One region of the Pseudomonas sp. KK18 genome, then DNA from elsewhere that is predicted to be linked to it. Evidence: riboswitches for the same ligand, from Rfam matches in the RefSeq annotation. Region 1 holds a riboswitch; each other region holds the start of a gene.

Region 1 (3,636 bases):
GCATGAGCATCAACCTCTAGGGTTTGCGCAACAAATAGGTATCCATGATCCAGCCATTGGCCTGGCGCGCCGCCTTGCGCACACGTTCAATCTCTTCGGCAACCTCGGCCACTTTGCCGCTGATCAGGATTTCATCCGGTGTGCCCAGGTAGGCGCCCCAGTAGATATCCAGGTCCTGATCGGCCACGGTGCGGTAGGAATCTTCGGCATCGAGCATGACAACCAGGGTGTCGGCATCACTCGCCTGCCCCGCCGCCAACCGGCGCCCGGTGGTGATTTCGATGGAGCGACCGATGCGGTTCAGCGGCACTTTGTGCTGCGCCGCCAACGCCTGGACGCTGGTGATCCCGGGGATCACTTCAAACTCGAATTCGCAGCTGCCGCTGGCGAGGATCGCCTGCAGGATACGAATGGTGCTGTCGTACAGTGCGGGGTCGCCCCAGGCCAGGAATGCGCCCACTTCGCCGTCGGCCATTTCTTCATTGATCATCCGTTCGAAGGTCTGCTGCTTGTCGCGGTTCAGGTCCTTCACGGCGGTGGTGTAGTCGATATCACCGCGCACCCGCTCGGGGCAATCGGCCTCGACAAAGCGGTAGGCGTGATCGGTGATGTAGGTCTCGCAGATTTCCCGGCGCAGGTCGATCAGCTTGTCCTTGCTCTGGCCCTTGTCCATCAGGAAAAACACGTCGGTGCGGTTTAGCGCCTTGACCGCCTGCATCGTGATGTAGTCAGGGTTGCCGGCGCCAATGCCGATGATCAGGATGCGTTTCATGGGAAAGTCTTCATGGGTGGTCTCGGTGCGGGGAACGGATTTTGCCATGTTCGGGACGTCAGGCGTGAGTTTCCAGGCGCAGGCGCCAACGCCCATTGAATCGCAACTCGGTGGATGACAGCGGTTCCACGTCGATCAGGTTGAACATGGCGGGTGGGCATTGCATGACATGCAGCAGCGCTGCGCGGATCACAAATGGATGCGTCACCGCCACGACATGCCCCGGGGATTGCTCGAGGGACTGCAACCACTGTCCTATCCGCTCACACAGTTGCACTACCGACTCGCCGCCGTGGGGCGCCGAGGTGCTGTCGGTCAACCAGGCCTGAAGCGCTTCGGGTTCGGCCTGCTGAACCTCCTCGATCGCCAACCCTTGCCAGCGGCCAAAATCACAATCGCGCAGGGCTGTTTCAACCAAAGCATCGTCGGCAAACAGCGCCGCCGTCTGCCGGGTCCGCGCCTCCGGGCCGCACAGCACCCGGGGTGCACGCTTGAAGCGTTGCCCCTGGGAAAGCGCCGCCTGCTGCCAGTCCATCTCCACCGACTCATCCAGCGCAAAGCGTGCCTGTTTCTGGGCACGGGTGCTGGCGTGGGCAACAAGGGTCAAACGGGTGGCCTGCATGACAAATCGCTCTGGTTTTAAGGTGCAGTCAGCGTAGACTTGCGAAGTTGTTTCAACATGTTTCAACTATTCTGCAACAGGAAGCCGGTTCAATGCCGGCGCGGTCGCGCCACTGTATTCGGCCTTTTAGCCGTAAGCCAGACCCTGTTTCAGCCAACTCGCTATCCATTTCGGGACGCGTCATCCCTGGAGGTTCTCATGGCTTATACCGCTGCAACTGGCTCCGACGTTTCAATACCGTCCATTCCCCTGGGCGAAATCCTGCCCTGGGCGATCTTCGGCGGCCTGCTGCTGTTGCTCGCGATTTACTTCGTCGGCGCCGAGCAAGGCGCGACGGCCGTGTTCAAAGGCATGTACGTGCATGAGTTTGTGCATGACGGTCGCCACCTGCTGGGTTTCCCCTGCCATTGATTGGAGCGTGACGACATGACAGGACATTTACTCGTTCGCGGGATGCTGGTGGGCCTGCTCGCCGGCATCCTGGCCTTCGGCTTCGCCAAGACTTTTGGTGAGCCGCAGATCGACAAGGCCATCGCCTTCGAAGATCAGATGGCACAGATGCACGGCGACGCGCCGGAAGAGGAACTGGTGAGCCGCGAAGTACAAAGTACCTTCGGCCTGTTCACCGGCGTGGTGGTGTACAGCGTCTCCCTGGGTGGCATTTTCGCCCTGGTGTTCGCCTACTCCCTGGGCCGCATCGGCAAGGTCGGCCCCCGTGGCTTGGCAGCGCTGCTGGCATTGGCGGCGTTTGTGACGATCATCGTGGTGCCGGGGCTGAAGTATCCGGCCAACCCGCCATCGGTGGGCGACCCGGCCACCATCGCGCAACGCACCAAGCTGTTCTTCCTGATGCTGCTGGTGTCGGTGGCGGCTGCGGTGATTGCGATCAACGCGGCGCGCAAGCTGATTGCCAGCCGTGGCCTATGGGCAGGCGCGATCCTCGGTGTGGCGCTGTATATCGTGATCGTGTCGGTGGCCGGCAGCTTGTTCCCGACCATCAACGAAGTGCCGGAACAGTTCTCGGCAGTGTTGCTGTGGAAATTCCGCGTGGCCTCCCTGGGGATTCAACTGGTGCTGTGGACCACCCTGGGCCTGGTGTTCGGCGCCGTGGCCGAGCGCAAGCTGAGCCAGCCTCAGGCGCGTCTCAACTCCTGACGGTACAGGTAGCCGCCGACGAATCGGCGGCTACCGGCATTCACACCCCGGGCCGCGCCAGGTAGAACACCTCGTAGCCATTGCCCGGATGGTTCACATCCAGCGCCTTGGCCGACAAGGTAATTCGCACCAGCTTCCACGCCTGCACATCCAGCGCCAGAAACACCGCGAAGTTATCGCTGCTGTCCGCGAGCTGCTGGTTGCGGGCCTTTTCTGCGGCGAGGATTTGCCCGCGGTCCGCCCCCGGCGCCAGCGCCCACTCCTCCCGATACAGGCTCAAGGCGTCTTGCGCCGGACCTCGCTGCACATCCAGCGGTAACCAGGACTCAATGTGCGGCTGGCCAAAACTGTCGAGGACCTTCTGGAAGCGCTCGCCGAGCAAGAAATCCGCAGCCTGCAAAGGATCCGACCACAGATAAACCGACGAATACAGGTTACCCACCCCCGGCCCCTGCCCTCTCTCCTGGGCGATAAACGCCTTGAACAGCAAACCCTCGGCATGATCCCACAACGGCCCCAGGCGAGCGGCCCGCTCACGGATGACACCCATGTCGTAATCGGCTGGCAAGCGGTGTGAATACTGTTTGGCAAACATCATGGCGCTCCTGTTCAGATGAGTGTCCAGCTTGCGCAGCGCCAATGATTTCAGCAAGATATCACCGGATATAGGTGTGATAAGGAATTGAAATGACCGACGCACTCAAGCCGCTGGATATCGACACCGTGCACGCCTTCGTCCTGGTCGCCGATTTCGCCAGTTTCACCCGCGCGGCCCAGGCACTGGACACCTCGCAGGCAGCCATCAGCCTCAAGCTCAAGCGCCTGGAAGAACGCCTCGGTTATCGCCTGCTGGTGCGCACACCGCGGCATGTGCGGCTGTCGCCCCAGGGCGAGCAGTTCATCGTCGCCGCCCGCGCGCTGCTCAATGCCCACGAACGGGCGTTGGGTGACATGGGCAATGGCGCCCCGCGACGGTTGGTGATCGGCATCAGCGACCACGTGGCCGGGCCGGACCTGCCACTGTGGCTCAGCCGCCTGGCCGCCTATGACCCGCTGGTGATCCTGGAGGTGCGGATTGCATCGTCCC
Region 2 (3,636 bases), 1.2 Mb from region 1:
CCCTGGCCGTTGACCCACTGGATATCGTCCAGGGTGATCAGGTCGGTGATCTTGCGTTTGAACAGCGTGACGCTGGCGCTGAAGTCCCGGGCCAGCAGGCTGCCCTTGTAGTCGACGCCCAGTTCGGCGTTGCGGCTCTTCTCCGGCTTGAGGTTGCGGTTGCCTTTCTCATCGTCTTCGTTGACGAACAGTTGCTCGGCATTCGGCAGTTTGTAGGCAGTGCCGTATTGGCCGCGCAGGGCCCAGTTGTCGTTGAGGTCGTAGAGCGAAGTGAGCATGCCGACGGTGGCGCTGTCGCCGCCGCTCATGGCTTCGTGGCGTACGCCGATGCTCGGGTGCCAGTTCGGCAGGGCTTCGATATTCGGGCGCAGTTGGGTGTACAGCGCGTGGGCCTGGGCCTTGTTGTCGTCGATGATCAATACATCGTCCTGGCCCTTGAACCACTGGTTATCGGACCCGAATACCAGCACGTGCTCGCCGGGCAGTACGGCCTTGCCTTCGGCCTGCACGCCCCAGTCGGTGAAGCCCCAGTAGTCGTTGTGGTTGATGGCCCGGGTGCCGCCGCCTTCGATATTGTTGATGCGGGTATAGCGCGTGTCCCAATCGTTGATATGCCCTTTGACGAAGTAGCTCAGGCGCTCGTTGAGGGTTTGCTCGAAGGTGGCCGTGGCGATTTGTTGTACGCGGTCGTTGGTGGTCTTGTGGTTGTCCACCGGCCGGGCGAAATCGAGGTTGGCGTCGGCGTACTGGTAAAACAGCTCAAGGCGCGTGTCATCGCCAAACGACTGGATCGCCTTGGTGCCGAAGGTGGTGACTTCGTAGGAGCGTTTCTTGTCGCTTACGTTTTTCATGTCGCGGTTGCGAAACGGCTGGTAGCCCTCGGAGACGTTGCGGCTGACGTAGGCCAGCAAGCCGAGGTCGCCAAAACCGTTGTTGAAGATCTTCTCGACCCGGGCATCGCCGGTGGTGCCGCCGAAGGTGTCTGCGCCCAGGTTCACCTCGCCGGACGCCTCGCGGGTTTGCGGGCTGCGGGTAACGATGTTGATCACCCCCGACACCGCCTGGGTGCCGAACAGCAGGCTCTGGCCACCCTTGAGCACTTCGATGCGCTCGATGGCGTTGGCGGGCAGGGTGTCCAGGTACAGGCCGCCGTACAGGCGGTTGTTCAGGCGCACGCCGTCCAGCAGGATCAGCGTGTCGTCGTTGCGCCCACCCAGCAGGGAATAAGTGCCGTAGTCGAACGGGCCATTCTTGGGTGCCACGTACAGGCCGGGGATGAACATCTGCATCACGCGCGACACATCGGCGGCGGGGCCGGCGCGTTCGATCTGTTCGCGGGTGACGATCTCGACCTTGCTGCCGTACTGGGCCATGTCGGCCACGGTGGTGGATTCCACCGACGGTGCGGAAATGATCTGCTGCTTGAGCTCAAGGGGAGGGTCGTCGGCCAGCAGCAGGGGGCTGAACAGGCAGCCGAGCAGCAGGCTGAGCACGGAAGTATTGTAAGGTCGAATCATAGTCTTCTCGGAAAAGTATCTTTCGCGAAAAGCACGCACGAGTAGGCACCGAGCACACGCCAATACCGGCCCATGCCCGCCCACCGCAGGATTTTGCCAAACAGAATTCCAGGCCGGTCTCCGGGCTCACGCGTATGGACACCTTCACCTTCCCATGGCGCGCAGGCCACAGTGGTGTGTCGAAGGGGTCACGCGTCTACCGTTGCGGGGGCAGCACCGGACTGGCTCGAAAAGAGCGGCACCGGTTTCCCGTTTCACCCCATGCACGGCGGCATGAGGCACCTGAAACAGGCCGGCATCTGAACATTCGAAAGACCGTTCGTCAACTTGGCGGGGACTTTTCTGGTGGCTGCATGGGAAGCGACTGACGGATATTGCCAGAAAATTCCCACAGGAGTACAAATGTACTCCATGACGAATCTAACGCCCCGCCGTACCGCCATCCTGACCTTTATCCGCGACCGTATCGCGCAGCAAGGCCAGTCCCCCAGCCTCGCCGAGATCGCCGAGGCGTTCGGCTTTGCCTCCCGCAGCGTGGCGCGCAAGCATGTGCTGGCGCTGACCGAGGGCGGCTTTATCGAGGTCAACCCCAACCAGGCGCGCGGCATCCGCCTGCTCAATCAACCGGCGCGGCCGGAGCTGCTGGATATTCCGGTGCTCGGCCGGGTGGCCGCCGGTTTGCCCATTGGCGCCGATGCCGAAGTGCACAACCGTCTATTGCTCGACCCGGGCATGTTCGCGAAAACCCCGGATTACCTGCTGCGGGTGCAGGGCGATTCGATGATCGAAGACGGCATCCTCGATGGCGACCTGGTAGGCGTACGCCGCAGTGCCGAGGCCTTGAACGGGCAGATCGTGGTAGCGCGCCTGGACGGTGAAGTCACCATCAAACGTTTCGAACACGTGGGCGAGCGCGTGCGCCTGCTGGCGCGCAACCCCGCCTATCAACCCATCGTGGTGCGGCCCGATCAGGACCTGGCCATCGAAGGGGTGTTCTGCGGCCTGGTGAGGCAAGGCTGATGGGCGCCGTCGTTGCACTGGACTCGCTGTTCAATGGCGGCCGGGTCTGGAAAGGCCGGCCCGCCGCGCCGCCGGCCAGCTTCCATCCCACCGGGCTTGCGGCCCTGGATGCGGTGCTGCCCAGCGGTGGCTGGCCGGAAGCGGCGTTGAGCGAAATCCTGATGGCCAAGGAGGGCGTGGGCGAGTTGCAGTTGGTGTGGCCGACCCTGGCACGGTTGGCGGCGGCCGGTGAGCGCATCGTGCTGGTGGCGCCGCCCTACACGCCGTACCCCCACGCCTGGCAAAACGCCGGGGTGGATGTGCGCCAGCTGTCAGTGATCCAGGCCGATGAACGCGATGCCTTGTGGGCAGTGGAGCAATGCCTGCGTTCCGGCAGTTGTGGCGCGGTGCTGTGCTGGCCGCGCAGGGCCGATGACCGCGCCTTGCGCCGCTTGCAGGTGGCGGCGGAAACCGGCCAGACCCTGGCCTTCGCCTGGCGCTCCTTGAGCGAGGCCATCAACCCGTCACCGGCCGCCTTGCGCCTGGCGGTTGAGGCGAGCCCGGCGCAGGTGCGGGTGCTCAAGTGCCGGGGTGGCCTGGCCCATCCCGCGCCCATTGCGCTTGGGCACTGAGGTTGGCATGCGCTGGGTGTGTATTGTGTTCCCGCAATTGGCGCTGGACGGGGTGCTGCGTTCGCGCCCCGAACCGGACCAGCCGTTGGCCCTGCTGGCCGGCACGCCGCAGCGGCGGGTGCTGCAAACCGTCAATGACGCCGCGCGCAAACTCGGCCTGCGCCCCGGCCAATCCCTGACGGCAGCCCATGCCTTGACCAAGGCGTTTGCCTGCGCCGAATACGACCCGGCGCAGATCGAATACTGGCAACAGTTTCTCGCCGCCTGGGCCTACCGTTTCAGCTCCCAGGTCAGCGTGTTCTACCCACGGGCGTTGCTGTTCGAGATCGAGTCGAGCCTGGGCCTGTTCGGGCCGTGGCCGTTGCTCGAAGCGCGCTTGCGCAAGGAGCTGACCGAACTGGGGTTTCGTCACCGCATCGTCGCCGCGCCGAACCCGGCGGCGGCGCGGATATTGGCGAATGTCTACGACGGCCTGGCCGTGGCCGATG
Region 3 (3,636 bases), 160 kb from region 1:
TCCACCACTCGCCTACCCGTTCCACTCCACGGGCTACCGGGCATTCGGCATTCACCAGCGACTTACGTTGCATTGCAGTTCCTCTGTGGGGCGGCTACGGAAATTTCAGCTATCGGATGTTACTTTCATAATGATAGTTTCGTCCATGCATTGCTACCAACCTGAAATTTGCGGAGCTAAGCGATCATGAGTAAGCGAATTGTTGTGACCGGCATGGGTGCAGTGACACCGCTGGCAACCGGCGTGGAACAGACCTGGAAGCGCCTGCTGGCCGGTGAATCCGGGATTCGCAGGCTACCCGAGGCATTGATCGGCGACCTGGCAATCAGCATCGGCGGCCAAGTGTTGGACCGCATCCAGGACCCTGAAGCCGGCTTTGACCCGGACACTGTCATCCCGGCCAAGGAACAACGCAAGATGGACCGGTTCATCGTGTTTGCCCTGGCCGCCGCGCAAGAGGCCCTGGCCCAGGCTGGCTGGAGTCCGCAGACGCCATCGCAGCAGGAACGTACCGCGACAATCATCGCCTCCGGCGTGGGTGGTTTTCCCGCGATTGCCGAGGCCGTTCGTACGGCTGACAGCAAAGGGCCTCGCCGCCTGTCGCCGTTCACGATCCCGTCATTCCTCGGCAACATGGCGGCCGGGCACGTGTCGATCCAGCATCAACTGAAAGGTCCGCTGGGCTCCCCCGTCACTGCCTGCGCCGCCGGCGTACAGGCGATTGGTGATGCTGCGCGAATGATCCGTGCCGGCGAAATCGACATCGCCGTGTGTGGCGGCGCCGAAGCCTGCATCCACCGGGTCAGCCTCGGCGGTTTTGCTGCGGCGCGTGCGCTGTCCAGCGATTACAACGACACGCCGGCATTGGCTTCCCGCCCGTTTGATCAAGGCCGCGACGGGTTTGTGATGGGCGAAGGTGCCGGACTGTTGGTGATCGAGGAACTGGAGCATGCATTGGCTCGTGGGGCGACGCCTATCGCAGAGCTGGTGGGCTACGGCACCAGCGCCGACGCCTATCACATGACCTCGGGCCCGGAAGATGGCTCGGGTGCACGCAGGGCAATGGAATTGGCGATCGCGCAGGCCGGAATCAGCGCCGCACAGATCCAGCACTTGAACGCCCATGCCACGTCGACCCCCGTAGGCGACAACGGCGAACTGGCAGCGATCAATACGCTGTTCGGAGCCGATTCCAGTGTGGCTATCAGCGCAACGAAGTCGGCGACTGGCCACTTACTGGGCGCAGCGGGCGGGATCGAGGCGATCTTCACCGTGCTCGCCCTGCGCGACCAGATTGCCCCGGCGACCCTCAATCTGGACAACCCGGCCCCCGCTGCCGAAGGACTGGATATGGTCCGAGGCCAAGCCCGGTCGTTGCCGATTGAATACGCGATTTCCAATGGGTTTGGATTCGGCGGCGTGAATGCCAGCGTGCTGTTCAAACGCTGGCAATAACCCGGCGATTTGACGCCCATCGCCCGCCCATGCTCTCCTACACATCTTGTTTCGGGTGCCCTTCACAGGGTGAAACGGGAAACCGGTGAGTCATGTTCCTTTACTCAAGGGCGTGACGAGTCCGGTGCTGCCCCCGCAACGGTAAGCGAGTGAAGCATCAAAACCACTGTGCCTCTACGGCATGGGAAGGTGATGCTTTCAAGGCCCAGGCCCCTCGCAAGCCCGGAGACCGGCCCGAAAAAATCAGATAACAAACCCGCGGTGGGCGGGCGCTGTTCAGAACCCTGCGTGCCTGGCTCGCGGGGTTTTCATGCGCTCGTGTCACCCTGAAACCCTGAAGGGACGCGCCATGTCGATCATCAGCAGCACCGCCTCTACCGCCAGCACCACCGCCACCCTGAGCCAACGCCTGACTGCCGCCATCAGCGCGTCGATCCTCGGCGCGTGCCTGGTGTATTTCGCCGGTTTCTCGCACATCGAAGCGGTGCACAACGCCGCCCACGATACCCGCCACAGCGCTGCGTTCCCTTGCCACTGAGACCTGCCGACATGATCAAGCGTATTGCTCAAACCGCAGGTTTCACCGGCCTCCTGGCCGCCTTGCTGCTGACCTTGCTGCAAAGCTTCTGGGTTGCCCCGCTGATCCTGCAGGCGGAGACCTTCGAAAACGCCCCGGCCGCGACCGAAGTGCATGAACATGCCGAAGCCACGGCCCACACCCACGACGCTGAAGCCTGGGAGCCGGAAGATGGCTGGCAGCGTGTGCTGTCGACTACGGGCGGTAACCTGGTGGTCGCCGTAGGTTTTGCCCTGATGCTTGCGGGTCTGTACACCTTGCGTGCACCGACCCGTACGGCCCAAGGCCTGCTATGGGGCCTGGCCGGTTACGCCACCTTTGTGTTGGCGCCGACCCTGGGCTTGCCGCCTGAATTGCCGGGGACTGCGGCGGCAGACCTGGCGCAACGGCAAATCTGGTGGATCGGCACTGCCGCCTCTACCGCGGCCGGTATCGCGCTGATCGTGTTCGGTCGTAACTGGCTGCTGAAAATCCTGGGCGTGGCGATCCTGGCTGTGCCCCATGTGATTGGCGCACCACAGCCGGAAGTCCACTCGATGCTGGCGCCGGAGGCTCTGGAAGCTCAATTCAAGATCGCCTCGCAGTTGACCAACGTTGCCTTCTGGCTGGCGCTGGGCTTGATCAGTGCCTGGCTGTTTCGCCGTAACCGTGATGGTCAGTATTCGGCATGATCCTGGCGGTTGGCCTGGGGTGTCAGCGGGGTTGTTCTGTCGACATCCTGCGTGAACTGTTCAACGCCGCCCTCGCCGAGGGTGGCATTGAGCGTCAGCGCATCACTGCGTTGGCCAGTCTTGATCGCAAGCGGGATGAGCCGGGGTTGCTGGCACTGGCTCAGGTTCTGGATTTGCCGTTGGTATTTTTCAGTGCGGAGCAATTGGCGCCCTATGAAGATCGACTGAGCCATAAGTCCGAGACGGTTTTTGCTCATACCGGCTGCTACGGCATTGCTGAAAGTGCCGCCCTGGCCCTGGCAGAACAGCTGTCTCAAAGCCCTGCCACCCTGCTGATCACCCGCGAAAAAACCGCCCAGGCCACCTTTGCATTGGCTTGCGCCGGCTGAATTCCCGATAATCGTCAGCTTTGATCATGAGCAATCTTCATCTGGAGGGCTGCTCGCGTGCTTTTTTTCACAGGAATGAATCCATGACTGTCTTTTTCATCGGCGCAGGCCCAGGTGACCCGGAATTGATCACGGTCAAGGGGCAGCGGCTGATTCGCAGTTGCCCGGTGATCATCTATGCCGGTTCGCTGGTGCCGGCGGCGGTGCTTGAGGGGCATCAGGCGGAGTTGGTGGTTAACAGTGCCGAGTTGCATCTGGAGCAGATCATCGAGCTGATCAAGACGGCCCATGGGAAAGGCCAGGATGTGGCGCGGGTGCATTCCGGGGATCCGAGTTTGTACGGGGCGATTGGGGAGCAGATTCGGCTTTTGCGGGAGCTTGGGATTGGGTTTCAGATCATTCCCGGGGTGACGGCGGTGGCGGCTTGTGCGGCATTGTTAGAGGCTGAGCTGACATTGCCGGACATTGCACAGAGTGTAATTTTGACGCGGTATGCGGATAAGACGGCGATGCCTGAGGGTGAGGTGTTCAGTAGCCTGGCGCA

What was found. Region 1 has a riboswitch for cobalamin ahead of V6607_RS19110 (CbtB domain-containing protein). Riboswitches for the same ligand answer to the same signal wherever they lie in the genome.
Region 2: linked by a shared signal. The riboswitch ahead of V6607_RS13525 (TonB-dependent receptor) and the one ahead of V6607_RS19110 (CbtB domain-containing protein) in region 1 are both predicted to bind cobalamin.
Region 3: linked by a shared signal. The riboswitch ahead of V6607_RS18435 (CbtB-domain containing protein) and the one ahead of V6607_RS19110 (CbtB domain-containing protein) in region 1 are both predicted to bind cobalamin.

Annotation. Positions count from the first base shown of each region.
Region 1 is NZ_CP146605.1:4,226,639-4,230,274, forward strand. Features, by position in the region: gene V6607_RS19095 (dienelactone hydrolase family protein) at 1-4, opposite strand, end outside; gene cobF (precorrin-6A synthase (deacetylating)) at 17-772, opposite strand; gene V6607_RS19105 (histidine phosphatase family protein) at 831-1,394, opposite strand; cobalamin riboswitch at 1,422-1,561, shown strand; gene V6607_RS19110 (CbtB domain-containing protein) at 1,593-1,805, shown strand; gene V6607_RS19115 (CbtA family protein) at 1,821-2,549, shown strand; gene V6607_RS19120 (DUF4865 family protein) at 2,590-3,144, opposite strand; gene V6607_RS19125 (LysR family transcriptional regulator) at 3,237-3,636, shown strand, end outside.
Region 2 is NZ_CP146605.1:2,976,689-2,980,324, forward strand. Features, by position in the region: gene V6607_RS13525 (TonB-dependent receptor) at 1-1,517, opposite strand, end outside; cobalamin riboswitch at 1,611-1,818, opposite strand; gene lexA (transcriptional repressor LexA) at 1,920-2,537, shown strand; gene imuA (translesion DNA synthesis-associated protein ImuA) at 2,537-3,148, shown strand; gene V6607_RS13540 (DNA polymerase Y family protein) at 3,156-3,636, shown strand, end outside.
Region 3 is NZ_CP146605.1:4,069,883-4,073,518, forward strand. Features, by position in the region: gene V6607_RS18425 (helix-turn-helix domain-containing protein) at 1-73, opposite strand, end outside; gene fabF (beta-ketoacyl-ACP synthase II) at 187-1,455, shown strand; cobalamin riboswitch at 1,492-1,708, shown strand; gene V6607_RS18435 (CbtB-domain containing protein) at 1,805-1,993, shown strand; gene V6607_RS18440 (CbtA family protein) at 2,005-2,703, shown strand; gene V6607_RS18445 (cobalamin biosynthesis protein) at 2,700-3,092, shown strand; gene cobM (precorrin-4 C(11)-methyltransferase) at 3,176-3,636, shown strand, end outside.